DNA from 2 places in the Clostridium sp. LXY-7 genome. Region 2 is predicted to be linked to the other one. Evidence: a T-box and tRNA genes for the amino acid it is inferred to sense, from the RefSeq annotation. Region 2 holds a T-box; the other holds one or more tRNA genes.
The links. The T-box of region 2 lies ahead of thrS (threonine--tRNA ligase). A T-box ahead of a tRNA ligase gene usually reads a tRNA of that ligase, here a tRNA-Thr.

Region 1: it has a tRNA-Thr gene. The T-box ahead of thrS (threonine--tRNA ligase) is inferred to sense a tRNA for this amino acid. The anticodon was not compared.

The regions. Positions count from the first base shown of each region.
Region 1 is NZ_JBLLJL010000001.1:19,460-35,070, forward strand. Features, by position in the region: gene ACI48Q_RS00105 (proline--tRNA ligase) at 1-1,430, shown strand, start outside; gene ilvA (threonine ammonia-lyase) at 1,594-2,805, shown strand; gene ACI48Q_RS00115 (Mini-ribonuclease 3) at 2,989-3,399, shown strand; gene thyX (FAD-dependent thymidylate synthase) at 3,401-4,192, shown strand; gene rlmB (23S rRNA (guanosine(2251)-2'-O)-methyltransferase RlmB) at 4,209-5,138, shown strand; gene ACI48Q_RS00130 (NYN domain-containing protein) at 5,157-5,666, shown strand; gene sigH (RNA polymerase sporulation sigma factor SigH) at 5,737-6,387, shown strand; tRNA gene ACI48Q_RS00140 (tRNA-Thr) at 6,445-6,520, shown strand; gene tuf (elongation factor Tu) at 6,601-7,794, shown strand; gene rpmG (50S ribosomal protein L33) at 8,059-8,208, shown strand; gene secE (preprotein translocase subunit SecE) at 8,249-8,473, shown strand; gene nusG (transcription termination/antitermination protein NusG) at 8,520-9,041, shown strand; gene rplK (50S ribosomal protein L11) at 9,137-9,562, shown strand; gene rplA (50S ribosomal protein L1) at 9,627-10,316, shown strand; ribosomal protein L10 leader region at 10,350-10,475, shown strand; gene rplJ (50S ribosomal protein L10) at 10,506-11,012, shown strand; gene rplL (50S ribosomal protein L7/L12) at 11,094-11,459, shown strand; gene rpoB (DNA-directed RNA polymerase subunit beta) at 11,772-15,485, shown strand; gene rpoC (DNA-directed RNA polymerase subunit beta') at 15,506-15,611, shown strand, end outside.
Region 2 is NZ_JBLLJL010000001.1:561,039-576,649, forward strand. Features, by position in the region: gene ACI48Q_RS02685 (helix-turn-helix domain-containing protein) at 46-894, opposite strand; gene mraY (phospho-N-acetylmuramoyl-pentapeptide-transferase) at 1,126-2,082, shown strand; gene ACI48Q_RS02695 (lipid II flippase Amj family protein) at 2,424-3,215, shown strand; gene ACI48Q_RS02700 (M13 family metallopeptidase) at 3,309-5,684, opposite strand; gene ACI48Q_RS02705 (dihydrofolate reductase) at 6,007-6,489, shown strand; gene ACI48Q_RS02710 (SagB/ThcOx family dehydrogenase) at 6,532-7,278, shown strand; gene ACI48Q_RS02715 (ribokinase) at 7,337-8,212, shown strand; gene thrS (threonine--tRNA ligase) at 8,316-10,241, opposite strand; T-box leader at 10,340-10,619, opposite strand; T-box leader at 10,672-10,952, opposite strand; gene ACI48Q_RS02725 (cell shape-determining protein) at 11,095-12,669, shown strand; gene ACI48Q_RS02730 (non-canonical purine NTP pyrophosphatase) at 12,899-13,471, shown strand; gene hcp (hydroxylamine reductase) at 13,606-15,243, opposite strand; gene ACI48Q_RS02740 (MFS transporter) at 15,449-15,611, opposite strand, start outside.

The DNA of each region.
Region 1 (15,611 bases), 540 kb from region 2:
GATTAAAAGACAGAAATGGTAGAGATTTTTGCTTAGGACCAACTCATGAAGAAGTATTCACAGATATTGCTAGAAGTGAAATTAGGTCATATAAACAATTGCCATTGAATCTTTATCAAATACAAACAAAATACAGAGATGAAAGAAGACCAAGATTTGGAGTTATGAGATCTAGAGAGTTTGTAATGAAGGATGCCTATAGTTTTGATAAAGATAATGATGGATTAGACATATCTTACCAGAAGATGTATAAGGCGTATAATAGTATATTTAGTAGATGTGAACTAGACTTTAGTGCAGTTGAAGCTGATTCAGGTGCAATGGGTGGTTCAGGGTCAGCAGAATTTATGGTTAAATCAGAAATTGGTGAAGATGAAATTGCATTTTGTACAGAGTGTAGCTATGCTGCTAATATGGAAAAAGCAATGGCTATTCCACAAGAGCAAGAAAAGGAAGAACTATTAGATGCAAGAGAAATTGAAACTCCTAATATTAGAACTATTGAAGATCTAGTTAATTTCTTTAACACTACTGAAAAGAAATTTGCTAAAACTCTTATTTATAAGGTTGACGAAAAAGTTGTTGGCGTAATGGTAAGGGGAGATAGAAGTGTCAATGAGATTAAAGTGATAAATGCATTAGGTGGAGCTATAGATTTTTCAATGGCGGATGAATTAGTAGTCAGAAGGGCAACCAATGCAGAGATTGGATTCGCCGGACCTATAGGAATCAAAGTAGACGTGCTATTGGTAGATAGTGAGGTTACTAAAATGTATAACTTTATTGTTGGAGCTAATCATACAGGGTATCATTACGAAAATGTAAATTATGGAAGAGATTTCAGTGGTATAGTAGGAGATTTCAGGAATGTAGTCTTAGGGGATATATGTCCAAAGTGTGATGGACCTTTTGATATTAGAAGAGGAGTTGAAGTGGGGCACATATTTAAGTTAGGAACAAAATATTCAGAATCTATGAAAGCTAACTTTCTAGATGAAAAAGGGGACGAAAAACCATTAGTAATGGGATGTTATGGGATAGGAATAAATAGGACTATGGCAGCTATAATTGAACAACATCATGATGAAAATGGAATAATATGGCCATTAGCAGTAGCACCATTTAAAGTAATAATAGCACCAGTATTTATAAAAAATGAGGAACAAATGGAAGTGGCAGAAAAGTTATATTCTGAATTAAAAGAGTTAGGAATAGACGTATTATTAGATGATAGAGATGATAGAGTTGGAGTTAAATTTAAGGATGCAGATCTTATAGGCATACCTATAAGAATAACTGTAGGCAAAAAAATATTAGAGAATAAAGTTGAATTTAAATTAAGGAAAGAAACTGAGATAGAAAATATAGCTATAGATGAAGTTATTGATAGAATTAAGAAAGAGTTTAAAATTAATAACATTAAAATTTAGTTTGGTGAAAGTAGAATGAGATATTTATTATAAAGATATGATATAGAGTTTGATTTTACCAAATTTAGTGTTAGAAGACTGTGTTAACTTTACTGTATTGGGGAATATTAAGTGTGATCAGAGAAATTGTTTTAATAGAAGAAATAAATAAGGAGAGATATAGATGATTACACTTAAGGATGTAAAAGAAGCACAAGGAAATTTAAAAGGTATTATAAGAAGAACACCATTATTTTATTCTTCTACTATTTCAAGACAGAGTGGGTGTGAAACTTATTTAAAGTATGAAAATAAACAAAAAACAGGATCTTTTAAATTACGAGGAGCTTATAACAAAATTTGTTCATTGTCAGAGCAAGAAAAAAAGAATGGTGTAATCGCTTCATCAGCTGGAAATCATGCGCAAGGAGTGGCATATGCAGCAACAGCTTTTGGAATTAAATCAATCATAGTTATGCCTATAACAGCTCCACTTACTAAGGTTCAAGCTACTAAGAATTATGGAGCGGAAGTTATACAGTATGGTGAAGTTTATGATGAATGTTATGATAGAGCTATTCAAGTTCAGAAGGAAACAGGAGCAACATTCGTTCACCCATTTAATGATGATAAGGTAATAGCAGGTCAAGGAACTATTGCATTAGAGATTCTCGACGATATACCAGACGTAGATGTAATAGTTGTTCCTATAGGTGGAGGTGGATTAATATCTGGCATAGCAATAGCTGCTAAAGAGATTAATCCCAACATAAAAATAATAGGAGTTCAAGCAGAAATAATTGCATCTAGTAAAATATCTCTTCTTAAGAATCGAATAACTACACTTCCAGGTGTAAAATCTTTGGCGGATGGAATATCAGTTAAAACTCCAGGAGAAGACACATTTAAATATATGAGAAAATATATAGATGATATTGTAACTGTAAGTGAAGATGAAATTGCGAGTGGTATATTCACATTAATTGAAAGAAACAAAATACTAGCTGAAGGAGCGGGAGCTGCTACTGTAGCAGCTCTTTTATCTGGAAAGATAAAAGAAGATGGTAAAAAGGTAGTAGCTGTTATCAGTGGAGGAAATATAGATATAGCTATGGTGTCTAAGATAATTGATAGAGGACTAGTAATGTTAAAGAGGAGAATAAATATATCAATAGAAATTCAAGATAAGGTTGGAGAATTAAGTTCCGTAATATCTGAGATAGTTAGATTGGGTGGTAATATATCTAAAACAAGACAAGATAAAACATGGAATTCAAAAGGACTAGATTTTACAAATGTAGCATTTGAAATAGAAACTCAATCTAAAGAACATGCAGACACTATATTGTTCTCACTGGAAAATAAGGGATATAAATTTATGTTGTTGGAGAAATAAAGATGTGTTATGTTTAAATTAATCTTAATTTCAAATTAGCATTATGTTTATAGATTAAAATTTTATTTAGATGACAGTGATCTAAATAAGAGTTATCATTAATTTAATGATAACTCTTATTTACATATTATGATTTTAATCGGTATAATAAGATGTAAAATATAATTCAACGAGGAGAAATTTATGGAATTTCAATTACTTAAGGGGAGATTTACTGAAGAGGAAGCTAAATTTTTAAATCCTCTTGTGCTAGCATTAATAGGAGATGCAGTTTATGAAGTTTTTATAAGAACTTATATAGTTAGTGAAAATAAAACGATGAATGTTCATAAAATACATATAAAAACAGTATCACATGTAAAAGCTAAAGCTCAAAGCAACTATATGAAACATATCTTAGAATATTTAAATGAAGAAGAGATGGCGATATTTAAGAGAGGTAGGAATACTAAATCTAATGCACCTAAAAATGCAGATATAGGTGAATATAGATGGGCGACAGGATTTGAGGCACTAATAGGATACTTATACATATTAAACAAAGAAGAAAGATTAGATTATTTATTAAATGAAATTATTAAGGTAGGTGTTTAGAGTGAAAGTAAAATTATTAGAACATACTCCAGATCCAGAGAAAGTAGTGGCTGCAGCAGCAAAACTGTGTTATAGTTCTGTGGGAATAGATGAAATAGGTGAAAGCTTAACTGAGGAGAAGACAACTAACTTTATAAATATGTTAGCTAGTTATGGACATTATTCGCCTATGGAACATGTAAGTTTTACATTTGCCATAGAAGGAGTTTCAAGAAGTTTAACACATCAATTAGTAAGACATAGAGTTGCGTCATATTCTCAACAAAGCCAAAGATATGTAAAATTAGATGCTTTTCAATACATAATTCCTCCAGCTATAGAAAAAGATGAGGAATGCAAAAGAATATTTATAGAAGCCATGAAAAGAGATCAAGAGGATTATGACAGAATAACTGAATTGCTAAAGGAATCAATATTTAGTAAATTAGTTACAGAAGTGAAAAAAAATAGACAATGTGAAGAGATTAATGAAAAGGAGTTAAAAAAACTTAAAGCTACTGCTGAGAAAAGAGCCATAGAGGATGCAAGATATATATTTCCCAATGCATGTGAAACAAAAATTATAGCTACAATGAATGTTAGAGAACTTATACATTTCTTTAATCATAGATGTTGCGATAGAGCACAGTGGGAAATAAGAGATTTAGCTCTTAAAATGCTTAAGGAAGTAAAAGTAGTAGCACCTAATTTGTTTAAGGGCGCAGGACCAAGCTGTGTTAAAGGTGCTTGTCCAGAAGGCTCCATGACTTGTGGGAAAATAATTGAAATTAGAAAGAAATACAGTAATATATAAGTAGGAGAGATATTTTATGAAAGAGAAATTTAGAGGCAAAAGTGAAAGAATAGTTTCCAAAAGAAGTACTTCAACAGAAGCAAGAAGAGGTGGAGCGGAATTCAGAAGAAAAACATCAGAGACTAAAAAAGATGTAGCAGAATCTAGGAGAAACACATCAGAAATAAAAAAAGATGCAGCGGTGAAAGAAATTAAAAAAATTGATGTAGTAAGAGAAGATATAATAGAGGGAAGAAACGCTGTAATTGAGGCGCTAAAATCTGATAGAACTATAGAGCAGATTTTTGTGGCTAAAGGTGACACTAAAGGATCTATAAATGTAGTATTTGGATTAGCAAAAGAAAAAGGGATTGTAGTTAAGCAGGTAGAGAGAGCTAAGCTAGATGCAATGAGTGAATTAGGAAACCATCAAGGCGTAATAGCTATGGTTACACCGTATAAATATTATCAGGTTTCAGATATTTTTGAATATGCCCAATCTAAAAATGAAGAACCATTTATTTTAATATTAGATGAAATAGAAGATCCTCATAATCTAGGTTCAATAATTAGAACGGCAGAAGTGTGTGGAGTTCATGGAATAATAATACCTAAAAGAAAGAATGTTGGTATAACTCCAACTGTATATAAAACATCTGTAGGGGCAACAGAATATATTAAAATTGCAAAAGTAACTAACATAAATGCTACAATTGAAGAGTTAAAAGAACAAGGTGTTTGGGTGTATGGGGCAGATATGGTAGGAGATAAATATTGCTACGAAGCTAATCTTAAGGGGTCGATAGCATTAGTAGTAGGTAGCGAAGGTAAAGGAATTTCTAAACTGACTAAAGAAAAGTGTGATGTACTAATAAAGATACCGATGGTTGGAAAGGTAAACTCTTTAAATGCATCTGTAGCTTGTGGAATAGTTACATACGAAATTATGAAACAAAGAATATTATAGTTTAGGCTGGAATTATACTTGAAACATATATTTGTAGATGGTTATAATGTTATAAATAGCTGGCCCTCTCTAAGAGGTATAAAAGATTATAGCTATGAGGGTGCTAGAAGCAAACTTATAGATTTGCTTTTGAACTATTCAGCATATAAAGGGTGTAAAATAATATTAGTCTTTGATGCACATAGAGTTAAAGGAAGTTTGGAAAAAAAAGAGAGGATGGGAAATCTAACTGTTGTATTTACAAAGGTAGATGAAACCGCTGATAGCTATATAGAGAGGGTTGTTAATGGTATTGGGAGGAAATCGGAAGTGTATGTAGTTACATCTGATTCTCTTGAGCAACAGTTGGTATTCCAGCGTGGAGCTATAAGGGTATCCTCAATAGAGTTTTATCACTTGGTTACAGAAGAGAATAATAAAATATCAAAAAGCTACGAAAAAAAGTATTCCGAAAAAAGAAACTTGTTAGAGGAGTTTTTAGATAAAGAGAGTGTGGAAAAACTTGACAAAATAAGAAAAGGTAAGTGATATTCCTTGACTGGATAAAAAAAGGTAATATATAATTTATATTGAGTTCACATACATTTGGAGGGGATATATGGTGGGAAAGAATGCAATTAATGATGAATTCAATTCTCAATTTGAGGGGAAGACGGATGAAGAGATTGTTATACAGGCGAGAAATGGGAATGGTAGAGCCTTAGAATATCTTCTTAACAAATATCAAAATTTTGTTAAATCCAAGGCAAAGTCTTATTTTTTAATTGGAGCTGATAAGGAAGATATATATCAAGAGGGAATGATTGGATTATTTAAATCAATAAGAGATTTTAAGGATGATAAATTAGCATCCTTTAAAGTTTTTGCAGAACTATGTATAACTAGGCAGATAATAACTGCAGTAAAAACTGCAACAAGACAAAAACATATTCCACTTAACACATATGTATCCCTTAATAAGCCTATCTATGATGAGGAATCTGATAGAACACTATTAGATATAATATCTGGTATAAAAGTTTCAGATCCAGAGGAACTTATCATAGGTAGAGAAGAATTATCAAATATTGAAAATAAGATACAAGAAGTGTTGTCAGATTTAGAAATGAAAGTTTTATCATCTTATTTAGATGGTAAATCTTATCAAGAGATAGCATGTGATTTAGATAGGCAGGCAAAATCTATAGATAATGCATTGCAGAGGGTTAAAAGAAAACTTGAGAAATGTCTAGAACAGGATAAAGATTAATATTGACAATAAAGAGTAATAATAGTATACTCAATAATTGATAGAGTGTTAATAAATGCTCATATAGCTCAGTAGGTAGAGCGTCACCTTGGTAAGGTGGAGGTCACCGGTTCAATCCCGGTTATGAGCTCCAATTTTACACAACACACGTGGATAAGTTTACTTTAAAAAGTTAAATAAATCAAGAAAACTACACAAGGAGGAAATAAGAAAATGGCAAAGAGTAAATTTGAAAGAAATAAACCGCACGTTAATATTGGAACAATAGGACACGTAGACCACGGTAAGACAACATTAACAGCTGCAATCACAAGTGTATTAGCAAACAGAGGATTTGCTGAGGCATTCAAATATGACGAAATAGATAAAGCACCAGAAGAGAAAGAAAGAGGAATCACAATCAACACATCACACGTTGAGTATCAAACAGAAACAAGACATTATGCACACGTTGATTGTCCAGGACACGCTGACTATGTTAAAAACATGATAACAGGAGCAGCACAAATGGATGGAGCTATACTAGTAGTTAGTGCAGCAGATGGTCCAATGCCTCAAACAAGAGAGCACATCCTACTAGCATCAAGAGTAGGAGTACAATATATAGTTGTATTCTTAAACAAAGCAGATATGGTAGATGATCCAGAATTATTAGAATTAGTAGAAATGGAAATCAGAGAGCTATTAAGCGAATATGACTTCCCAGGTGATGATATTCCAATAATCACAGGATCAGCATTAAAAGCATTAGAAAATCCAACAGACGAAGAGTCAATAAAATGTATCCTAGAATTAATGGAATCAGTAGATAACTATATCCCAACTCCAGAGAGAGCAACAGATAAGCCATTCCTAATGCCAGTAGAGGATGTATTCACAATCACTGGAAGAGGAACAGTTGCAACAGGAAGAGTTGAAACTGGAATACTTAAAGTTGGAGAAGAAATTGAAATCGTAGGATTAAGCGAAGAGAAAAGAAAAACAGTTTGTACAGGCGTAGAAATGTTCAGAAAGTTACTTGATGAAGCAAGAGCTGGAGATAACATCGGAGCATTACTAAGAGGAGTACAAAGAACAGACATACAAAGAGGTCAAGTTTTAGCAAAAACTGGATCAGTGCAACCACACGTTAAGTTTGTAGGTCAAGTATATGTACTTAAAAAAGAAGAGGGTGGAAGACATACACCATTCTTTGATGGATACAGACCACAGTTCTACTTCAGAACAACAGACGTAACAGGATCAATCAAATTACCAGATGGAATGGAAATGGTAATGCCAGGAGACCACATTGACATGAACGTAGAATTAATCACTCAAATCGCAATGGATGAGGGATTAAGATTCGCAATCAGAGAAGGTGGAAGAACAGTAGGTTCAGGAGTTGTTACTTCTATAATAAAATAATACAGTAAGCTGTTATTAATGAATAGTGGGACTGGGTTTCTAAGCCTAGTCCTTTTAAAAGGTATAAAATTCCTTGAAAAAGTAAACAATTAATAATGAGTTATTATATATGAATTTATTAACAATTGACACAACACATAAGTTGTGATAAATTATTTAAGTAACAAAATTCATTTATGGCTTGATTTTAAAATAAATCAATTGACTTTTAGATAATTGTGGAAAATAAATTTAATTAAAACACAAAGCTAGGAGGTGTAGATTGTGAGAGTTAAAATAACTTTAGCATGTACTGAGTGTAAACAAAGAAACTACAATACAATGAAAAATAAAAAGAACAATCCAGACAGAATTGAGATGCAAAAATATTGTAAATTCTGCCACAAACATACACTTCATAAAGAGACAAAATAGTTCTTCAATAATTTTGATTATTTTGGGGATGTGAAAAAAGATGGCTGAAAAAGTTGATGTTAAAGTAAATAAAACCAAAAAGCGTTTAAAGATAGCGCAAATTTTTATCGACTTAAAAGCAGAATTTAAAAGAGTAACATGGCCTTCAAAACAAGAGCTGAAGAAAGCTAGTGCGGCAGTTATTAGCTTTTGTCTTATTTATGTAATTTTTGTAGGTTTGTTAGATGCTGGTTTTAAGAACCTCTTTGATTTGATTTTTAAATAATTTAAAAAGGAGGTAGGGGGTCTGATTATTAATCACCCCTGAAGCTATGGCAGAAAAAGCTAAATGGTATGTAGTGCATACTTACTCAGGATATGAAAACAAGGTTAAAGCTAATCTTGAAAAGGCTATAGAAAATAGAAACCTAGAAGAATATGTTCATGATATTCAGGTTCCTATGGAAGAACAAATAGAGATAAAAGATGGCAAGGAAAAAGTAACCTATAGAAAAGTGTTCCCTGGATATGTAATGGTAAAAATGGTTATGACAGATGACTCATGGTATATCGTTAGAAATACTAGGGGTGTTACAGGATTTGTTGGTCCAGGATCTAAACCAGTACCATTAACAGATGAAGAAATTGAAAATATGGGAATCGTTGAAAAACAAATCGAAGTAGATTTTGAAATTGGAGAGCACGTTAAAGTTGTGTCTGGTCCATTTGAAGATTTCGAAGTATCGATTACTGAAATTTGTGTTGAAAAACACAAAATTAAAGGTTTAGTTAACATGTTTGGCAGAGAAACCTCTGTTGAACTTGATTTTAATCAAATACAAAAACAAGATTAGAACTTAATAAGAGTAGATTTTACTAAATATATTCTTATTTAAGTGGGAGGATTGAAAAATCCGCATTTACCACATTACTAGGAGGTGTAAAACTCATGGCTAAGAAAATAACAGGAATGATAAAACTTCAACTTCCTGCGGGAAAAGCAACACCAGCACCACCAGTTGGACCTGCATTAGGACAACACGGTGTTAACATTATGGGATTCTGTAAGGAGTTTAATGCAAAAACTGCAGATCAAGCAGGTATGATAATACCAGTTGTAATAACTGTATACCAAGATAGATCTTTCAGTTTCATACTAAAAACTCCACCAGCAGCAGTATTGCTAAAGAAAGCGGCTGGAATCGAAAGCGGTTCAGGAGTTCCAAACAGAACTAAAGTTGCTAAAGTATCAATGGCTAAAGTAAAAGAAATAGCTGAATTAAAGATGCCAGATTTAAATGCTGCATCAGTAGAAACTGCTATGAGCATGATAGCTGGAACAGCTAGAAGTATGGGTATAGTAGTTGAAGAGTAATTTATAAATTCGGTGGGAGGTAATAACCGTTAATACCACAAAGGAGGATTGCAAAATGGGCAAAATGGGAAAGAATTACATAGAGAGTGCAAAGTTAATTGATAGAAACGCTCTATATACACCATCAGAAGCTATGGAGCTTACATTAAAAACATCAAAGGCTAAATTTGATGAGACGATAGAAGTTCACGTAAGACTTGGTGTTGACCCAAGACATGCAGATCAACAAGTTAGAGGAGCAGTAGTACTTCCTCACGGAACTGGTAAAACAGTTAGAGTTTTAGTTTTTGCTAAAGGCGATAAAGCTAAGGAAGCAGAAGCTGCTGGAGCTGACTATGTAGGAGCAGAAGAACTAGTAGATAAAATTCAAAAGGAAAACTGGTTCGAGTTTGACGTAGTAGTTGCTACACCAGATATGATGGGAGTAGTGGGAAGACTAGGTAGAGTATTAGGACCAAAAGGATTAATGCCAAACCCAAAATCAGGAACAGTTACATTTGATGTTGCTAAAGCATTAGCTGATATCAAAGCTGGTAAAGTTGAATATAGAGTAGATAAAACTGCTATAGTTCACGTTGGAGTAGGTAAAAAATCATTTGGAACTGAGAAGTTAATGGATAACTTCCACACTTTAATGGAAGCAGTTGTTAAAGCTAAACCGTCTGCTGCAAAAGGACAATACATTAAATCAGTTACTGTAGCATCAACTATGGGACCTGGAGTAAAAATCAATCCAACGAAAGTTCTTGATTAGTATTGACTTATTGCATTAAATGTGTTAGTATATAAGAGTTGAATATATGTTCCGTAGACAGTAGGTGCGTTAAGCGTAACTTTATACCTACCGAGGATACTAATAAATAGATTTTATTGGTCTCTTCGTGTTTGCGGGGAGACCTTAATTTTTAATAAACAGTGAAAACTGTGAGGAGGTGGACACACAGTGCAAAGCAAAAATAGATCATTAAAGGAAGCAAAAGTTGCTGAAATAAGAGAAAAATTAGAGAAAGCTCAAGGAGTAATTCTTAGTGAATACCAAGGATTAACTGTTGAAAAAGATACAGAATTGAGAAAGAAACTAAGAGAAGCTGGTGTTGAGTATAAAGTTTATAAAAACACTTTAGTTGTATTAGCTGCTAAGGAACTTGGAATAGAGGGATTAGACCAATATCTTCAAGGACCGGTTTCAATAGCTTTTGGATATGAAGATCCAACTGCTCCAGCAAGAATTTTAAATGATTTTGCTAAAGCAAATAAAAAACTACAATTAAAAGCTGGATTAGTTCAAGGTGAATTATTTGATGGAAATAAGGTTCAAGAACTTGCATCAATACCACCAAGAGAAGTACTTATTGCAAAACTACTTGGAAGCTTCAAAGCTCCACTTTCAAACTTAGCATATTTATTAAATGCTATAGCTGAGAAAAAAGGTGCAGAGGTTGCTGAGTAATAATAATCTGACAATTTGTTAGATACAATCATAAATATAGAGTAAATTAATAAGATAAAAAATTCGGAGGTGCATTTTAAAATGACAAGAGAAGATATTATTCAAGCTATAAAAGATATGAGCGTTTTAGAATTAAATGAATTAGTTAAGGCTTGCGAAGAGGAGTTCGGAGTAAGCGCGGCTGCACCAGTTGCAGTAGCAGGAGCAGCTGCACCAGGAGCTGCAGCTGAAGAAAAAACTGAGTTTGATGTTGTTTTAGCTAGTGCTGGAGCAAACAAAATAAAAGTTATAAAAGTTGTTAGAGAAATAACAGGATTAGGATTAAAAGAAGCTAAAGATATAGTTGATGGAGCTCCTAAAACATTAAAAGAAGCTGTAAGCAAAGAAGATGCTGAAGCTATGAAAGCTAAACTTGAAGAAGTAGGCGCTGGAATAGAAATAAAATAGTAATTAAAATAATGGAGTACTTGCATCAAGTGCTCCATTTTTATAAGGATGGATTTGTAATAATATTTTATTATTTTAATTGACAAGCGACAAGTGTAATGATATCATATTTTAATGCGAATAAATAAATTAAATCAACAATTGTTTTCTTTATAGCAAATAATTTCATTTTGTAATTTAATTTTACAGATTGAATATATTTATGTTATTGTGGGAATAATTGTATGATGAGTCATTGTAAGTCCGAAATACAGTTTTTAGAGAAAATGTGTGTTTTGGGTTATTTTAGTTTATACAAGGGGTGAAAATTGAATGGTACATCCTGTAAAAATTGGTAAAAGAACAAGAATGAGTTTTTCAAAAGTAAAAGAATCAGCTGAAATGCCTAATTTAATTGAAGTACAATTAGATTCATATGATTGGTTTTTAGCAGAAGGCTTACAGGAGGTATTTGAAGACATTAATCCAATTCAAGATTATACTGGAAACTTATCACTTGAGTTTGTTGGTTATAAGCTGGATATGGATAATATCAAATACACTGTAGAGCAATGTAAAGAAAGAGACACTACTTATGCAGCACCATTAAAAGTTAAAGTAAGATTACAAAATAATGAAACTGGAGAAATTAAAGAGCAAGAAGTGTTTATGGGAGATTTCCCGTTAATGACTGAACAAGGTACATTTGTTATAAATGGAGCAGAGAGAGTTATAGTTAGTCAGTTAGTTAGATCTCCAGGAGTATATTATAACTATACCATTGATAAAACTGGTAAAAGTCTATTCTCAGCAACTGTTATTCCAAACAGAGGAGCATGGTTAGAGTATGAAACAGACTCTAATGATATAATTTATGTGAGAATAGATAAAACAAGAAAACTTCCAATAAGTGTATTACTTAGAGCGATGATGAATTATGGAAGCGATGCTGAAATAATTGAGTTTTTTGGTGAAGAGGAAAGGCTTAAAGCTACACTTGAAAAAGATAACACCAAAGAAAAAAATGATGCTTTATTGGAAATATATAAAAGATTAAGACCGGGTGAGCCACCAACTGTGGATAGTGCTATTTCCCTAATAGAATCACTATTTTTTGATGCTAAGAGGTATGATCTATCTAGAGTTGGAAGATATAAGTTTAATAGAAAGCTTGCCATTGGATCAAGAATTGCTGGCAATACGGCAGCAGAAAATATAGTTAATCCTGTTACTGGGGAAATTTTAGTTGAAAAAGGCAAGAAGATAAATAGAGATATTGCTATACAAATTCAGGATTTAGGTATAAATTCTGTAGATATTCAGGTAGATGACAGAATTATAAGAGCAGTTGGAAATAACTTTGTTAATATAGCTAAACATGTGAATTTTGATATTTCTAGCTTAAATATTAAAGAATATGTACATTATCCTACATTAAAAGGAATTTTAGATACTTATAGTGATGAGGATACGATAAAAGAACAAATAAAACTAAATATTAATAAACTTATTCCAAAGCACATAGTTAGAGATGATATATATGCTACAGTTAGCTACCAGTTAGGATTAGCTTATGGAATAGGTCATGTGGACGATATAGACCATTTAGGAAACCGAAGATTAAGATCTGTAGGAGAACTTTTACAAAATCAATTTAGAATTGGTTTATCAAGAATGGAGAGAGTTGTTAAAGAAAGAATGACAATTCAAGACCAAGAAATAATTACTCCTCAGGCCTTAATTAATATAAGACCAGTAGTAGCTTCTATTAAAGAGTTTTTTGGAAGTTCACAGCTTTCACAGTTCATGGATCAAACTAATCCATTATCTGAACTTACTCACAAGAGAAGATTATCTGCATTAGGACCAGGAGGATTATCAAGAGAGAGAGCAGGATTTGAGGTTAGAGACGTTCACCACTCTCACTACGGAAGAATGTGCCCGATAGAGACTCCAGAGGGACCTAACATAGGACTTATTAACTCACTTGCTGCATATGCAAAGGTTAATGAATATGGATTTATGGAAACGCCATATCGTGTTGTGGATAAGGCTACGGGACTAGTAACAAATGACATAATATATATGACAGCAGATGAAGAGGATAACTATTTGGTAGCTCAAGCAAATGAACCATTAGGTGAAGATGACAAATTTGTCAATAAAAAGGTTACTGTTAGAGTTAGACAGGATACAATAGTTGTTCCCCGTGAAGATGTAGATTTAATGGATGTATCTCCAAGGCAAATAGTATCTGTAGCAACAGCTATGATACCATTCTTAGAGAATGATGACGCATCACGTGCACTGATGGGATCAAACATGCAACGACAAGCAGTGCCTCTACTTAAGGCTCAAGCTCCTGTTGTTGGTACAGGTATTGAATATAAGGCAGCTGTAGATTCAGGAGTGCTTCCAAAGGCTAAAAATGCTGGGACTGTTGTATATGTAAGTGCTAATGAAATCAGAGTAAAGAGAGACGAAGATGGTGGAATTGACACTTATAATTTATTAAAGTTCAAGAGATCTAACCAAGGAACATGTATAAACCAAAGGCCTATAGTAGATAAGGGCGAAAAGATTAGTGCAGGAACAGTATTAGCGGATGGACCATCAACTGACTTAGGAGAAATTGCACTAGGTAAAAATATAAGAATTGGTTTTATAACTTGGGAAGGATATAACTATGAGGATGCTATGTTAGTGTCTGAAGAGTTAGTCAAAGATGATATATTTACATCTGTTCATATAGAAGAGTATGAAGCAGAAGCTAGAGACACAAAACTAGGACCAGAAGAAATAACTAGAGACATTCCAAATGTTGGTGAAGATGCATTAAAAGATATTGATGAACGTGGAATAATAAGAATAGGAGCAGAAGTAAGATCAGGAGATATCTTAGTTGGTAAGGTGACACCTAAAGGAGAAACTGAACTTACAGCTGAAGAAAGACTTTTAAGAGCTATATTTGGAGAAAAAGCTCGTGAAGTTAGAGACACATCTCTTAGAGTTCCTCATGGTGAGGCAGGTATTATTGTAGATGTAAAAGTATTTACAAAAGAAAATGCTGATGAGCTTCCACCAGGCGTAAATCAATTAGTAAGATGTTATATAGCACAAAAGAGAAAGATATCTGTTGGAGATAAAATGGCAGGAAGACACGGTAATAAAGGGGTTATCTCTAGAGTATTACCAGAAGAAGATATGCCATTCTTACCAGATGGAAGACCACTTCAAATATGTCTAAATCCACTAGGAGTTCCTTCACGTATGAATATCGGTCAGGTACTTGAGGTTCATCTTGGATGGGCAGCTAGTGAATTAGGATGGCATATAGCTACGCCTGTATTTGATGGTGCTCTTGATGTTGAGATTGAAGCGTGCTTAGAAAAGGCAGGATATAATAGAGACGGAAAAACTATGCTATATGATGGAAGAACAGGGGAACCTTTTGACAATAGAGTTACAGTTGGTTACATGTATATTTTAAAGCTTCATCACTTAGTTGATGATAAGATACACGCAAGATCTACAGGTCCGTACTCATTAGTAACTCAGCAACCACTTGGTGGTAAAGCTCAGTTTGGAGGACAGAGATTTGGAGAGATGGAGGTTTGGGCGTTAGAAGCATACGGTTCAGCTCATACACTTCAAGAAATACTTACAGTTAAGTCTGACGATGTAGTAGGAAGAGTTAAGACTTATGAAGCTATTGTTAAAGGTGAAAATATACCAGAGCCAGGTGTGCCAGAATCATTTAAGGTTCTTGTTAAAGAACTTCAAGCACTATGCTTAGATGTTAAGTTGCTAGATGAATCTTATAAAGAGATAAAACTTAGAGATACAATAGAAGAAGAGTTAGAAGAATTAGAAGTTAATATAGAAGGTAGTGAGGAGATTGTTCCACAGCAACCTGAAACAGAATATATAGAACAATTAGACTTAGAAGAAACAGAATCTGAAGAAGAAGAAATTGATTATGACAATATAAAGTTAGAAGACTTTAATGATGATTTAGTTCTAGATGATTTTAATGATGAACACTAAAAGTGAAGGGAGGATTACCCTTGTTTGAATTAAACAATTTTGATGCAATGCAAATAGGGCTAGCATCTCCAGAACAGATCAGAGAATGGTCAAGAGGAGAAGTTAAAAAGCCTGAGACTATAAACT
Region 2 (15,611 bases):
AAACATTAAAAATTTAAAGCATCTGAAGGAAAATAAATAAACTGATCAGTTGTTTTTTGAAGATGCTGGATTATTTCCGTGATTTATATAACCTTCTATAAAGTTGTAGGCTTTTTCATCTTCGGAAAGAGAAATCTTAATATTACCAAAAGAATTACTATCTACATGGAAGTTTAATAAAGATTTCAATTTGTCATAATATAATTCACGATTTATTCTAGTTTTACTGAAGAGTAGTTTTTGGCAACAGGGCTTACTATTAGCATCTGAAGGAAGTGATAGCATAGCTAGCCCACCAGAATATTTATTTATGTTTACATTTGGTTTAATCATTGAAATATAAGCATTACCATCATTAATACTATGGAAATTAAAAGATACTAATTTATCATCTATAAAATACTCTCCTGAAAAGCATTTTACTACCACATCATCTGAAAGTATTTTAAATGTAACTTCATCTCTAGAGAATTCTATTACTCCCTCATGGAGAGCTCCTTCCTTTATCATATTAGTTACGAAGAAATACACATAATATTTATTTTCAAAAATTACTTCATATAAGGAGTGTTTGCTTTCTAATTTATGTATATCTAAAGAAGTTAATGGAATAGTTAAAAATTTATTTAGATTAATGTTATATACCTGACAAATATATATTAAAGTTTCTATAGAAGGAAAAGCTTCACCAGATTTATATTTAGATAATAAATCCTGAGATATTCCTATTTTTTTAGCTAGTTCCTTTTGTGTTCCCTCAAATTGAATAAGTTTTTTTAAATTACCTGTAAATATTTTTAAAGTTTTTTCATATATATTGTTCTTTATAGATTTTACAGCATTAAGTTCAGCACAGGTGGTATTAGTCTTATACCTTGTTTCTTTGTTGTTCAAATTCAAAACACCTCATATTCTAGAATAGTATTCAAAAAAGTTGAATATTATTCAAGTAAATATCTTATATTATTCAAGTCTGTTAGATATACTTATATACTCATTGAGTTTAGTCAACAAATAAATTATGATAAAAGTAAGTTTGAGTTTAAAATTTGTTAATTAGATTTTAAAGTTTTAATAACAGATTGTCAAATTATATAGAGTAAATTTTAGGAAGGAATGCTCAGTATGGAAAAATTGATTTATTCAATATTAATTTCATTTTTAGTAGCTACCATAGTAGGATGGGTTTTAATTCCTATACTTAGAAAATTAAAGCTAGGTCAACATATAAGGGAAGAAGGAATACAAAGTCATAAAAAGAAGGCAGGAACACCTACATTTGGAGGAATAATTTTTATCATGTCCACTGCTGTAACCATGTTATTAATATTTAGAAATTTTAATAGTGAAGGGCTTATGGCGTTAACTTCACTTGTAACCTTTGGATTAGTTGGATTTCTTGATGACACCCTAAAGACTGTACATAAAAACAATTTAGGATTGAAATCTATGGAAAAATTTATATTACTACTTATTCCAGCCTGTATTTTTTCATATTATGCATATAAAAATCCAGCAATAGGATCTTTTATAATACTGCCTTTTAGCAACATGAGCTTAAATTTAGGGATTTTATATATTCCATTTACTATATTCTTTTACACCTGCACAACTAATGCAGTTAATTTTACAGATGGCTTAGATGGGCTTGCAACTTCTATAACCATATTAGTAATGACTTTTTTTACAATAGTGAGTTTTTCAATGGGAAGATATTCCCTAGCTATGTTTTGTGGTATATTAGCTGGTTCTCTATTAGGTTTCTTAAGATATAATGTTTATCCGGCCAGGGTCATTATGGGAGACATAGGGTCTTTAGCGCTAGGTGGAGCTGTGGCAACCGTTGCAATAATACTTAAAATGCATCTTATAATTTTATTAGTTGGAGGAATATATGTTATAGAAGCTATGTCCACAGCTATACAAATATCTTGGTTTAAAATCACAGGGAAAAGAGTATTTAAAATGGCGCCAATACATCATTCCTTTGAATTATCAGGATGGCATGAGGTTAAAATAGTAACAGTGTTTTCAATTGTAACTACGGTACTTTGCATAATTGGATTTTTAGCATTACTCTAAATAAGTTACGAAGAATTTTATTTTAGATAAGGGCAACCGTAGGTTGTAGGTAAGAGGCTCACTTTGTTCGCAGAGAAGGAGTACCCTTGGCACAGGTAAGGTGTTCGCTTCGCTCACAGGTGATGGTAGCTTTTGCATAGGCAAAAGCAGTTATATTGCGATTTTGTCGCTTTTAAATATAAAATCAGCTTTGCTGATTTTTCACCTTTCCTGCAACCTTCGGTTGCTCCTTACCTGTCACAAAGTGACGCCTTACCACGAACGCAGTGAGTATTTACCTATGCCTACGGCACCTTTACCTAAATAAAATGCTTCACACTTCATTTAAAGGAGGTATTTTTTTGTATACCCAAATCATAATTGTACTGATTTTAAATTTTATAATATCTTTAATAGGAACTTTAGCTTACTCAGTTAGACTAGTTGGTGTTAGGACTGGAAAAATAGCTATTTCCTTTGCAGTATTTAATATATTAGTATTGGTGTCAAGGACAGCGGTTACTTTTCAAAATCCTATATTGACAAAGTTTGTAGAGAATAACTTGAATTCAGGTAAACTGCTAAATATATTTTATTTAATTATTCTAATTTCAAGCATTGCTACTATTTTTGGAGCATTTTTAATTCCAACCTTTCAAAAGTTGTTTTGTAAGGCAGTAATGAGTTTTTCAGTAAGCAGATCTATACCTAAATTAATATTACATAGCTTCTCAAAAACAGGAATAAAGCACATGAGAAGCTCTATTGCAATTCCTGTTAAGGAAAGTATCACTAAGTTAAACTATAGAAGACTACCTAAAAAAATAATAGTGTATAATATCATCGCTGTAGCACTTATTACGGCAGGATCATTAGCACCTATATATGCAGGAAGTTTAGAGCCCAACTTACGGGCCACATGTAGTTCATTATCCTCTGTTATAAATGGAACAGCCACCATACTTATGTCTATATTTATTGATCCTCAACTATCTATCATGACGGATGATGTTATAGAGGGGAAATGTAGTAGAGAGGATTTTAGAGGATGTGTTATTGCTATGGTTGGAAGCAAAACTATAGGAACCTTTGCATCCTTATTAATACTTGTGCCAGCAGCATATGTTATAGTTTTTATTGCTAAAATAATATAGATAGATTTAATAGATGTCATAGTAAAGCTAAAAAGGTAACACTGGAAGGAAAGTGTTACCTTTTTAAAAATTATATTTTTAAGATTTGAGCTTCTACCAAATAGTTACTCTATTTTCAGGAGTTACATACATTCCATCTCCTGGTTTAATATCGAAAGCTTTATAAAATTCTGAAAAATTTACAATAGTTCTATTTACTCTTACTTTATCATAAGAATGTACATCGTTATTTTTAGAAGCCTCTAGAGCTTCTCTAGTAGTTGTACTTTTCCAAGCTTTCGCATAGTTATTAAAAAATGCTTTATAATCTGGGTTTTTTAATTTTGACATAATATTAAGTGAACATGCTACACCGCCAAGATCTGCTATATTCTCACTAATAGTCAATTCACCATTATTTACAACTCCAGGAATTATTCCTATATTATCGTAGAAATTTATCACTGATTGACATTTTTCTTCGAATTTTTTTAAGTCACTGTCTGTCCACCAGTTTTTTGCATTTCCTTTCTCATCATAAAGTGCACCATTGTTATCAAAAGCATGGCTTATTTCATGTCCAATAACCACACCAATTCCACCTAAGTTTTCTTCAGGTTTAGCTTTTAAATCATAGAAAGGAGCTTGTAATATTCCTGCTGGAAATACTATTTCATTGTAAGATGGAGAATAATATGCGTTTACTTCATAGGCATCCATTCCCCATGATGTTTTATCTACAGGTTGTCCTAGACTTTCTATAACTTTCTTTGACTTTGCAGCATTAATGGAAGCTATATTAGTAAATAAAGAACCACCATCATTGAAAGTCTTTATCTTCACTTCATCTAATGTTTTAGGCCATACATCTGGATACCCAATTTTAACATTCAGTGTTGAAAGCTTCTTTATGGCCATTTCTTTTGTAGCATCTGACATCCAATCTAATTTTTTAATTCTCTCTTCATAGGTTTTTATAATGTTTTTTACCATATTTTCAACATCTTTTTTAGCTTCTGGAGAAAAATATTTTTCTACATATACTTGTCCAAGATAATCTGCTAATTCACTTTTAACTATATCAATAGCTAAATCTTCATCTGACTTACCTTCTTTGATTCCATAAAGATCCTTATTAAACTCTTGTATTACTTTTTTAAAATCAGTTGAAAGATATCTTCTTGAACTATTAAGAAGTTCTACTTTTGCTTGAAGCTTTAATAATTCTATATTATCTTCTTTAAAATACTCATTTACTTTTTTTGCACTTTTCACATCAATAACAATAATTTTATTTGCTTTATCTAAATTCATATCAGCCATGTATTTCTTCATGTTAATTCCAGGATATAAAGCAGCAAATTCCTCCATTGTATAAGGGTTATAGGTCTTTGTTACATCGTAATAATCTTGTGGATTCAAAGACTCTATTGAGATATTTCTTCTCATTTCATACAATTTTTCAGCATCAGCCCTTGATGATTTTTCATCTTGACCTGATAATACTAAAAGACTTGTAAAGACTTTAATACAAGCATTTTTAAATTTATCAGTATTAGATACAAATTGATCCTTTGAACCAGAAGGCCATATATTCATTCCACCATAATGTAAGGTATTAACTGTACTATCTTTAGCATCTGCCCATACACCAAAATCTAAAAGTGTGATTATCCCTGTTTCTTTAGTTAAGAGTGCTTCTGCATTGAGAAGTTCCTCTATGTTTTTAGCATCTTCAAAAGCTTTCAAATATTTCTTTATTGGTTCTATACCTTGCTTATTTCTACCTTCATTATCTATAGCTGAACTATAGAAATCTGAAATTTTTTGTTCTTTACTATTAACTTCAAATTTCTTATCATGTAATTCTTTTATAATTCCCTTTATTCTCTTAGTATTTTCCTGGGAAATCTCATTAAATGAGCCATTTCCAACATATCCTGTTGGAATAGTAGCCGAATCTAGCCATTTTTTATTAGCTGTAGAATAGAAGTCATCTCTTGGGTTAGTTCCATAAAGTGACCATATCCTTGATATTATCTTTTGAACTTGATCTATTGTGATATTATCCATTGAGCCTAAAATTTCTTTAGAAGCCTCTTCTAACACACCTGCATTACGAAGATTATCAATATTACCTTGAGCCCATTTAGGTGTATCGGTAAAAGGTTCCCCAAAAGTTCCTACTCTTAAATTATCCCCTACAGGAGTAGGTAACTTTCCGAAGCCGCTACTTATCATTGCTAATGCCTCTGCTTTAGTAGCTAATTTTTCATCCTTTGTGCTACTTCCTTTATAACTATCGATTATGTCTTGTTTTTTCACTTTAGTATTGTAATAATCAGCAGATTTTAACACTAAAGTTGCAATTTGATCTTTAGTAGCATATTCAGGTTTAGTTTCTTTAGCAAAAACTAAAGGTGAAAAAGAAGAAAATATTATAGCTAATGCCATAATAAATGTTAAAAATTTTCTGTTAATAGATCTCATTTTTATTCCCCCTTTTTAAATTAATTGTTTTTCAAGTAAAACAATATTTAATATTATTATAATTCATTGTTAAAACAAAATAAACATAATTTGTAAACAATTTACAATCAATCATTATGGATTTTAATATTTTAATGAAAAAATACAAAAAAATAACTATAATACAAGAAAAATCTTATACATAGAAAGTATAGGAAATATTATTTATATATGTGGTTAATAAGTAAATTTTAGATATTAACATATTTATTTATAATGATATAATTATTTAAGATATAATGAGAATAATACAAAGTAAATATAGAGGGTAAAGGGTGATAATATGAAAATTTCTTTAATAGTAGCAATTTCTAAGAATTATATTATCGGTGATAAAGGTTTTATGCCTTGGAATATACCAGGTGAATTAAATAGATTTAGAGATTTAACAACTAATAATACTATAATAATGGGAAGAAAAACCTTTGAAAGCATAGGAGAAATGCCACTGCCAAATAGAAGGAATATAGTGATTTCTAGAACTAAGGATGTTACTTGTGATAATTGCATAACAGTAAAATCCATAGAAGAGGCTTTAGATTTATGTAAAGATGAGGATGAAATATTTATAGGTGGTGGCGGTGAAATATATAAGCAGTGCTTGCCAATAGCTGATAGAATTTATTTGACTATAATTGACAAGTACTTTGAGGGAGATGTAAGCTTCCCTGAGATAGACATAAATCAGTTTAAGCAGACATATAAAGAGAGGATTGAAGGAGATATTCCTTATACTTATTACACCTTAGAAAGGATTGTAGAGTAAGAGTATTTTAGTGTCAAAGAATTATTTTAAGGGGAAATAATTATGGAGAAAATGAAATTACAGAGACAGTGGATAAAATCAAATTTTAATCAATGGGATAGAATAGAAAGTCATGAGGATAAAAAGTTAGATAATCCATCCTTAGAAAAAGAATACAAGGGTAGGGAGATACTTATAGATTTACCAGATCCAAGGAAGGCATGTACTGTTAAAACTAATATATTAGATATAATTTCGGAGAGAAGAAGTCATAGAAAATATAGTGAAGAAGCAATGACCATTGAGGAGTTATCTTTTTTGCTGTGGGCAACACAGGGAGTAAAAAAAGTTACTTCAAATAAAAAGGCATCTTTTAGAACAGTACCTTCTGCAGGTGCAAGACATCCCTTTGAGACTTATTTAGCTATAAATAGGATAGAAGGATTTAAAAAAGGAGTTTACAGATATTTAGCTTTAACTCATCAGCTAGTACTTATTTTTGAGGAAGAGAATTTGGAAGAAATATTATCAAACTTAACTATAAGACAACCTTTTGTAGGAAAAGCTGCAGTAGTATTTATATGGAGTTGTATTCCTTATAGAGGTGAGTGGAGATATGATATAATGTCTCATAAGCATATGATATTAGATGCAGGTCATATGTGCCAAAATCTATATTTGTCTTGTGAAGCGATAGGATGTGGAACTTGTGCAGTAGGAGCTTATGATCAGCAGAAAATAGATGAATTTCTTGGTCTAGATGGAGAAGATGAATTTGTTGCTTACATGGCACCAGTTGGTAAGGTGTAATGTTGTATTACTCATTTACATAGAATACAAAACAGATTGTATTATGAGGGGAATAAATATGAAAATATTAAATTTTGGTTCATTAAATATAGATTATGTTTATAAAGTAGATCACTTTGTAAAAGCTGGAGAAACAATTTCTTCAAAAGATATGCAAACCTTTTGTGGTGGAAAAGGATTAAATCAATCAATTTCTTTAGCAAAGTCAGGATGTGAAGTCTATCATGCAGGCAAAATTGGAATAGATGGAGCTTTACTAAGGAATGAATTAGTAAAGTCAAAGGTAAATACTCAATACCTGCTTAAAGGAAGTGGACCAAGTGGCCATGCCATAATTCAAGTAGAACAAGGTGGTCAGAATAGTATTATTTTATTTGGTGGAGAAAATGAAAAGATATCTATAGAAGATATTGATGATATATTGAAGGATTTTTCAAAAGGTGACATTATATTATTGCAATGCGAAATAAGCAATGTGGATTATATTGTTGAAGCTGCCTATGAAAAAGGAATTACGATAATATTGAATCCGTCCCCAATTAATAAGCATCTAGCTAAAATTGATATTTCTAAGGTTAGCTATTTAATCTTAAATGAGATAGAGGGTGCAGAACTAACTGGAAGGGGTAACTTTGATTCAATAGTAGAGGAACTTCTTAAGAAATATAAAGATATTAAAATTGTATTAACCTTAGGAGAAAATGGAGTAATATATGCTGACAAGGAGAAGAAAGTAAAACAAGGTATTTATAAAACTAAAGTGGTAGATACTACAGCAGCAGGGGATACCTTTACTGGATATTTTATAGCAGGATTGATAAAAGGCTTAACAACTGAAGAGACTTTAAGATTGGCAGCTAAGGCATCATCTATAGCCGTTTCAAGAAAGGGTGCTGCAGTATCAATTCCATATTATGAGGAAGTTTTAAAATAAGAGAAATAAAATATCATTCCTAAACCTACATAAGTATGGTTTATGGAATGATATTTATTTGAATCAACATCTATTCAGAAACTAGCTAATATAAGCAATTTGTTTAAAGAACTACATTATTAGAAAGAAATTTATTGGATATTTCATATTTTAGTTTACTCATAAAATCACCTAAAGATATAGTAATTTCTTCACCAGTATCTCTATTTCTAACAGTTATTTTATTCTCATTTTCTTCCTTTTCACCTATGACTATAATATAAGGAACTCTTTCATTTCTTGCTTCCCTAATTTTATAACCTATCTTTTCTCCTCTACCATCAAATTCTGTTCTAAGGTTATTTTCTTTAAGTATATTATCTATACTTAAGGCATAATCATGAAATTTTTCTGAAATAGGGAGTATTTTTACTTGTACTGGTGAAATCCATAGAGGAAACTTCCCAGCAAAGTGTTCTATTAGGATTGCTATAAATCTTTCTAAGCTACCTAGAATTACCCTATGAATAACGATAGGTCTGTGCTTTTCACCATCACTGCCTATATAATTTAAGTCAAAGCGTTGAGGCAGTTGAAAATCCAATTGAATAGTTCCACATTGCCAACTTCTACCTAAACTATCTTCTAAATGAAAATCAATTTTAGGTCCATAAAAGGCTCCATCCCCCTGATTTATTTTATAAGGCATATTTATCTCATCTAAAGCATCACTTAATGAGTTTTCAGCTAGATTCCAATCTTCGTCACTACCCATAGAATTCTCAGGTCTTGTGGAAAGTTCAACTCTATATTTAAAGCCAAATCTTCTATAAACCTCATCTATTAAGTTGATAACCCCCTTTATTTCATATTTGATTTGCTCTGGTAGCATAAATATATGAGCATCATCTTGAGTAAAGCAACGAACTCTCATAAGACCATGTAGAGCTCCGGAAAGCTCATGTCTATGCACTTTTCCAAGTTCTCCAGCTCTTATAGGAAGCTCTTTATAGGAGTGAGATTCTGATTTATAAACGAGCATACCACCAGGACAGTTCATAGGTTTAATTGCAAATTCTTCTTCATCTATATTTACAGTATACATATTTTCTTTATAGTGATACCAATGTCCAGAAGTTTCCCATAACTCTCTATTTAAAATCATAGGAGTTTCTATCTCAATATATCCATTTTTCCTGTGAAGTTCCCTCCAGTATTCAGCTAACATATTTTTAAGAGCTACACCTTTTGGTAGAAAAAATGGGAAACCAGGTCCTTCTTCCATGAAAGTAAATAAGTTAAGTTCTTTACCTAGTTTTCTATGATCTCTCTTCTTTGCTTCTTCTAACATTAAGATATATTCATCTAATTCGCTTTTCTTAGTGAAGGAAGTTCCATATATTCTTTGAAGCATTTTATTTTTTTCATTTCCTCTCCAATAAGCACCTGCAACTGAGAGAAGTTTAAAAGCTTTTACATAAGAAGTTGAGGGAACATGAGGACCGGCACATAAGTCTACAAATTCACCTTGTTTATAAAAAGAAATAATTTCTCCTTCAGGTAAATCATTTATAAGTTCAACTTTATAAGGTTCGCCACTGTAAAACATAAACTTTATAGCCTCATCCTTAGGAAGTATAAATCTTTCAATACTTAAATTTTCCTTAACTATATTACTCATTTCCACTTCGATTTTTTCTAAGTCTTCTTGACTAAAAGGTTTCTCTATATCAAAATCATAATAAAATCCATTGCTTATTGAAGGCCCAATAGCAAGCTTTACCTCAGGATACAATCTTTTCACAGCTTGAGCAAGAATATGAGCGGAGGAATGTCTTAAGGTAGATTTTCCATCCTCATCTTCAAAAGTTAAAATTTCTAAAGTACAGTCTTCTTCAATGCTGCTATTAAGCTCTACGGTTTTGTTGTTAAGCCTTCCACACAATGCTTTTTTTGCTATGCTGTTACTAATTTTCATTGCAACTTCATAGACTGTGGTTCCTTTTTTAACCTCGATTTCATTACCATTTTTTAATATTACTTTTACCATTATTACATCCTCCTTCTCATAAATATTGATACTCTGTTTTACTAGAAAAAATTATTTAAAACAGATACGGATTAAAAATAAAAAAACTCCTCCCTAAAACAAGGGACGAGTATAATCGCGGTTCCACCCAAATTATAATAATGAAAAATAAACATTATTATCACTTAGTTCTTTAACGCTGAATAGCGGAGATACTTATTAGATGAATTAAAAAAACTATAGATATAAATTAACTACAATTTAGATTTTTAAATTCATAATTTCAGTATTCAACTCAGAGGTGGTTTTCAATAAAACTTACTTAAGAAACTTTTCAGCCAGTGAGTTTCTCTCTCTGAAAGTAGTAATTTATCTACTCTTCCTCTTCATAGTTTTTAGATATTCTAAGAATCTTTATTTTATAGACTAAAATAAAAAACTCCTCCCTAAAATAAGGGACGAGTATAATCGCGATTCCACCCAAATTATAATAATGTAAAATAGACATTATTATCACTCAGTTCTTTAACGCTGAATTGCGGAGATACTTACTAAAGGAATTAGAAAAAACTATAGATATAAATTAGCTACAAGTTAAATTTTCAAATTCATAGATTCAGTATTCAACTCAGAGGTGGTTTTCAATAAAGCTTACTTAAGAAACTTTTCAGCCAATGAGTTTCTCTCTCTGAAAGTAGTAATTTATCTACTCTTCCTCTTCATAATTTTTACTAATTATAATACTAATAAGATTTTATGTCAATATATTTTCTAAATATTGTTTTAATAATAAAGAATTTATAAAGTGATGATGTTTGTAATATATCTGTGATATAATTAAAAGTCGTATTCCATATACAAGGGGGATGAATTAATGAGAAAATTATGGAAACTTGCACTATTTACAGTGTTGATAATCTTACTAGGATTAGATTATTTTTTATTAATTCCAATTGGTTTTTATAAGTCTTTTATAATTTATGTTGGAATTATTTTTACAGTATTAACAGTTCTTTTTATGAGTTATGCTATAAAAATAGATGATAATAAAAATATAAAGAAAGTAATTCAGATACCTATTGGAATAATGGTTATTATTTTAACCGTGCTAGTAGTTGGAACAATAGCTTCAGCGCCAATATTTAATGCTAAAAAGTACAGAGATAAGCTACCAACAGAGCAGGTTATTGATTTAGAGAAAGAGTTAAATCCTTATGATGAGAAGAAGACAGGTATATTACCAGAAAAAGAAGCCAGAAAAATTATGGGTACTCAGCTTTCTCAAAATGGAAATATAGGAGCAATAGTTGATATCGGAGATTCAACTAAGCAACAAATAAATGATGAATTATGGTTTGTTGCACCTTTAGAATATAAGAATTTTTTCTCATGGATTAATAATAAATCTAAAGGAACAGGCTTTATTATGGTTAATGCATCTACAAAAGAATGTAAGGTTATAGATAAAAACATGAAACTTCAGCCTAATGGATATTTTGGAGATGATTTAGCAAGGACACTTTATTTTAAGGATCCAACAAAAATTTATGGAGACTTTACATTAGAATTAGATAATGAATTAAATCCATATTTTACTGCAACTACCTACAGTAATGCAGTAGGATTAAATGGTGTAAAGGTTACAGGAATTGCTTTAGTAAATCCTGTAACTGAGGAAATTGCTTATTATACAACAGAAGAAACTCCAACCTGGGTCGATAGAATTCAACCCCTAGAATATGTAGATGATGCTATAAATTATAAGGGAAAGTATATAAATGGTTTTTCTCTCTTTAATGATAAGAACAAGTATAAAACTACTGATGGTATTGGGGTAGTATATAATAATGGTAAGTGTTATTACTATACTGGAATAACTAGTCTTGGAAAAGATGAGAGTTCCTTAGGCTTTTATTTAATAGATTCAAGGACAGGACAACCTTTCTTGTATAAGAAAAGTGGAGCTATTGAGGAAGTAGCAGTGTCTACAGCAGAAAATAAGATTAAAAATTTAGGATATATAGGAACCTTTCCATTATTAATAAACATAGAAAACAACTTAACCTATTTTATACCATTGATGGGATCGAATGATTTGACCATGTCCTATGCCTTTGTAAATGTAAAAGATCCATCAATAGTTTCGGCTGCACCTACTATAACACAAGCTGAAGAGGAATATGTTAAATATTTATATAATAACAATATTTTAAACAGTGAGGTAGGAGAAACTTTAACTAAAGAAGGAATAATATCGAGAATAAGTAACTATGTACAACAAGGTAATTCTTATTACGTATTTACACTTGAAGGAGAGGGGAAAATGTTCTTATCAACTATAGAAATTGGACCAGAATTAGCACTTCTTCAAAAAGGAGACAAGATATCTATAGAATATATTGATACTAAAGGAAGTATGTCTAATATAAAATCTTTAAAAGTTAATTAATAATTATATTTTGTACTTTATATTATTATAATATATGTATAAGAAAATAAATTATAATAGCTGAAACTTATAGTTTTATTAATAACTTTATTAATAGAAGGACAGATTTTATAGTATCATTGTATAAGATAAACTGGTAATATATTGATTTTCATACAAACAAAGAAATTAATATATGATTTTAATATAGAAAATTTCATATAACAAAGGAAAAGGTGGATTTATATATATGAAAGAGATTATTTTTGTAACAAGTAATAAAGGAAAGATTGCATCAGCTCAGAGGGAATTAAAAAATATAAAGGTTTTAGCTTATAATGCCGAATTAATAGAACCAAGAAGTGATGATATACAAGAGATAGCGAGACAAAAAGTTTTACAGGCTTATAAAATTGTGAAAACGCCGTGTATAGCCTTAGATAGTGGATTCTTTATAAGTGAATTGAACGGGTTTCCTAGAGCTTATGTTAATCCTATGCTAGACACCATAGGTATAAAAGGAGTACTTAAACTTATGGAAGGTGTGAAAAATAGACATTGTGAATTTAAAACTTGTTTAGCTTATTATGATGGATGCACTATGAAATTTTTTGAAAGTAAATCCATAGGAATAATTTCAGAAGTTATAAAAGGCGTAGATAACGATGAAAAGTGGTCAGACCTATGGTATATATTTATTCCAGAAAAATTTACTAAGACCTTAGCTGAATTTAGTCAGGAAGATTTTTTACAATATGATCTTATTAAAGAAGATAGTTGTATGAAAAAATTCGAAGGTTGGTATGAAAATTTACATATATAAAACTGCTACTGAATTATATTATAAAAAACTTCAAACCATTGTTGTAACTGTGACATCTTCAAAGCACTTTAAAACATCCTTATTAGGTGAAAGCCAATAAGGATGTTTTTATTAATTTACATTATAAAGTTAAATTACATATTCATAAACATTTCTATGTCAGAATCTACATTAGTTATTCCACCAATTCCGAAATTATCTACTAATACTTTAGCTACATTTGGAGATAAGAAGGCTGGTAGAGTTGGTCCTAAGTGGATATTTTTTACTCCAAGGTATAATAATGATAGTAATACTATAACTGCCTTTTGCTCATACCAAGCAATGTTGAAGGCGATTGGTAGGTCATTAATATCTTCAAGTTCAAATACCTCTTTAAGTTTTAGTGCTATAAGAGCTAGAGAGTAAGAATCGTTACATTGTCCAGCATCTAATACTCTTGGAATTCCACCGATGTCTCCAAGGTTTAATTTGTTATATCTATATTTAGCACATCCAGCAGTTAAAATAACTGTATCCTTTGAAAGTTTTTCAGCAAACTCTGTGTAGTATTCTCTAGATTTAGCTCTTCCATCACAGCCTGCCATTACGAAGAATTTTTTAATAGCTCCAGATTTTACAGCGTCAACTACTTTATCAGCAAGTGCTAATACTTGATTGTGGGCAAATCCACCAACTATTTCTCCATTTTCAATTTCTGTTGGAGATGCACATTTTTTAGCTTGTTCAATAATTGCTGAGAAATCTTTTTCCTCACCATGGCCTTCTATATGTGTACAGCCAACATATCCAGCAGCTCCAGTAGTATACATTCTATCTTTATAAGAATCCTTTGGAGGAACAATACAGTTAGTTGTCATTAAGATTGGTCCATTAAAGCTTTCAAACTCTTCTTTTTGTTTCCACCAAGCATTTCCATAGTTACCTGCAAAGTGAGAGTATTTCTTAAATGCAGGGTAGTAGTGAGCTGGAAGCATTTCAGAGTGAGTATAAACATCGATTCCAGTTCCTTCAGTTTGCTTTAATAATACCTCTAGGTCTTTTAAATCATGACCAGAAATTAGTATTCCAGGATTATTTCTAACGCCTATAGATACTTTAGTAATTTCAGGGTTTCCGTAAGTTTCAGTATTAGCTTTATCAAGTAGTGCCATACCATTTACACCAAATTTACCAGTTTCTAAAGTTAAAGCAATTAATTCATCTATAGAAGCGGAGTTATCTAGAGTTTTAGCAAGAGCTTTTTGCATAAAGGCATTAACTTCTTCATCATCATAACCAAGTTCATTGGCATGTTTTAAGTAAGCTGACATACCCTTTACACCGTAGATAATAAGTTCTCTTAAGCTCCTTATATCTTCATTCTCAGTAGCTAATACTCCAACAGTTGTTGATTTTGCATCAAGTTCTTCTTTTGTAGAACCAGTCCATAATGCGCAGCTAGACAAACCATCTTTATTAGCTAACTTAGATAATAGTTCATTTTTAACTTCTAAAGTTCTCATAACTCTAGCATAGAAGATTTCGTCATCAAAGTTAGCATTTGTTATAGTAGTGAAGAGGTTTAATGTAATCATATTATTTACTTCACCAGATATTGTAGTTCCTTCAGCTCTAAGTCTTGTAGTTATTTCACTTAATCCTTTAGTCACATATATTAATAAATCTTGCATTCTTGCTAGGTCTGAAGTCTTACCACAAACCCCTCTCACAGTACAGCCTGAACATCCAGCAGTTTCTTGGCATTGGTAACAAAACATTTTATTTTCCATTAAATAGTCCTCCTTATATTTTAACTAAAATTTTCATCATCTTGTCCATGGCTTAATTATATAGTGTTAGAAAATTTAAGTAGGTAACCGATGTTACGAAAAAGTAATTATTTTTATAAATATATAAGTTGTAATAAAGATAATTCATATCAATTAATTTATAATGTAGAAACTTAATTACAACTTATATAATAAAATAAATCTTTTAGTTAGTAACGAATTCATTAGAAGAAGTTTTTTCATCTATTCTATATAGTTTATACATTGACACAGAGCCTATTAAAGCTAGAAATGCAATAAAAATCCAAAGAGCTCTAATATCAAAGTATTTTATATAGCCTCCAGCAATCATAGGTCCTATGATAAAC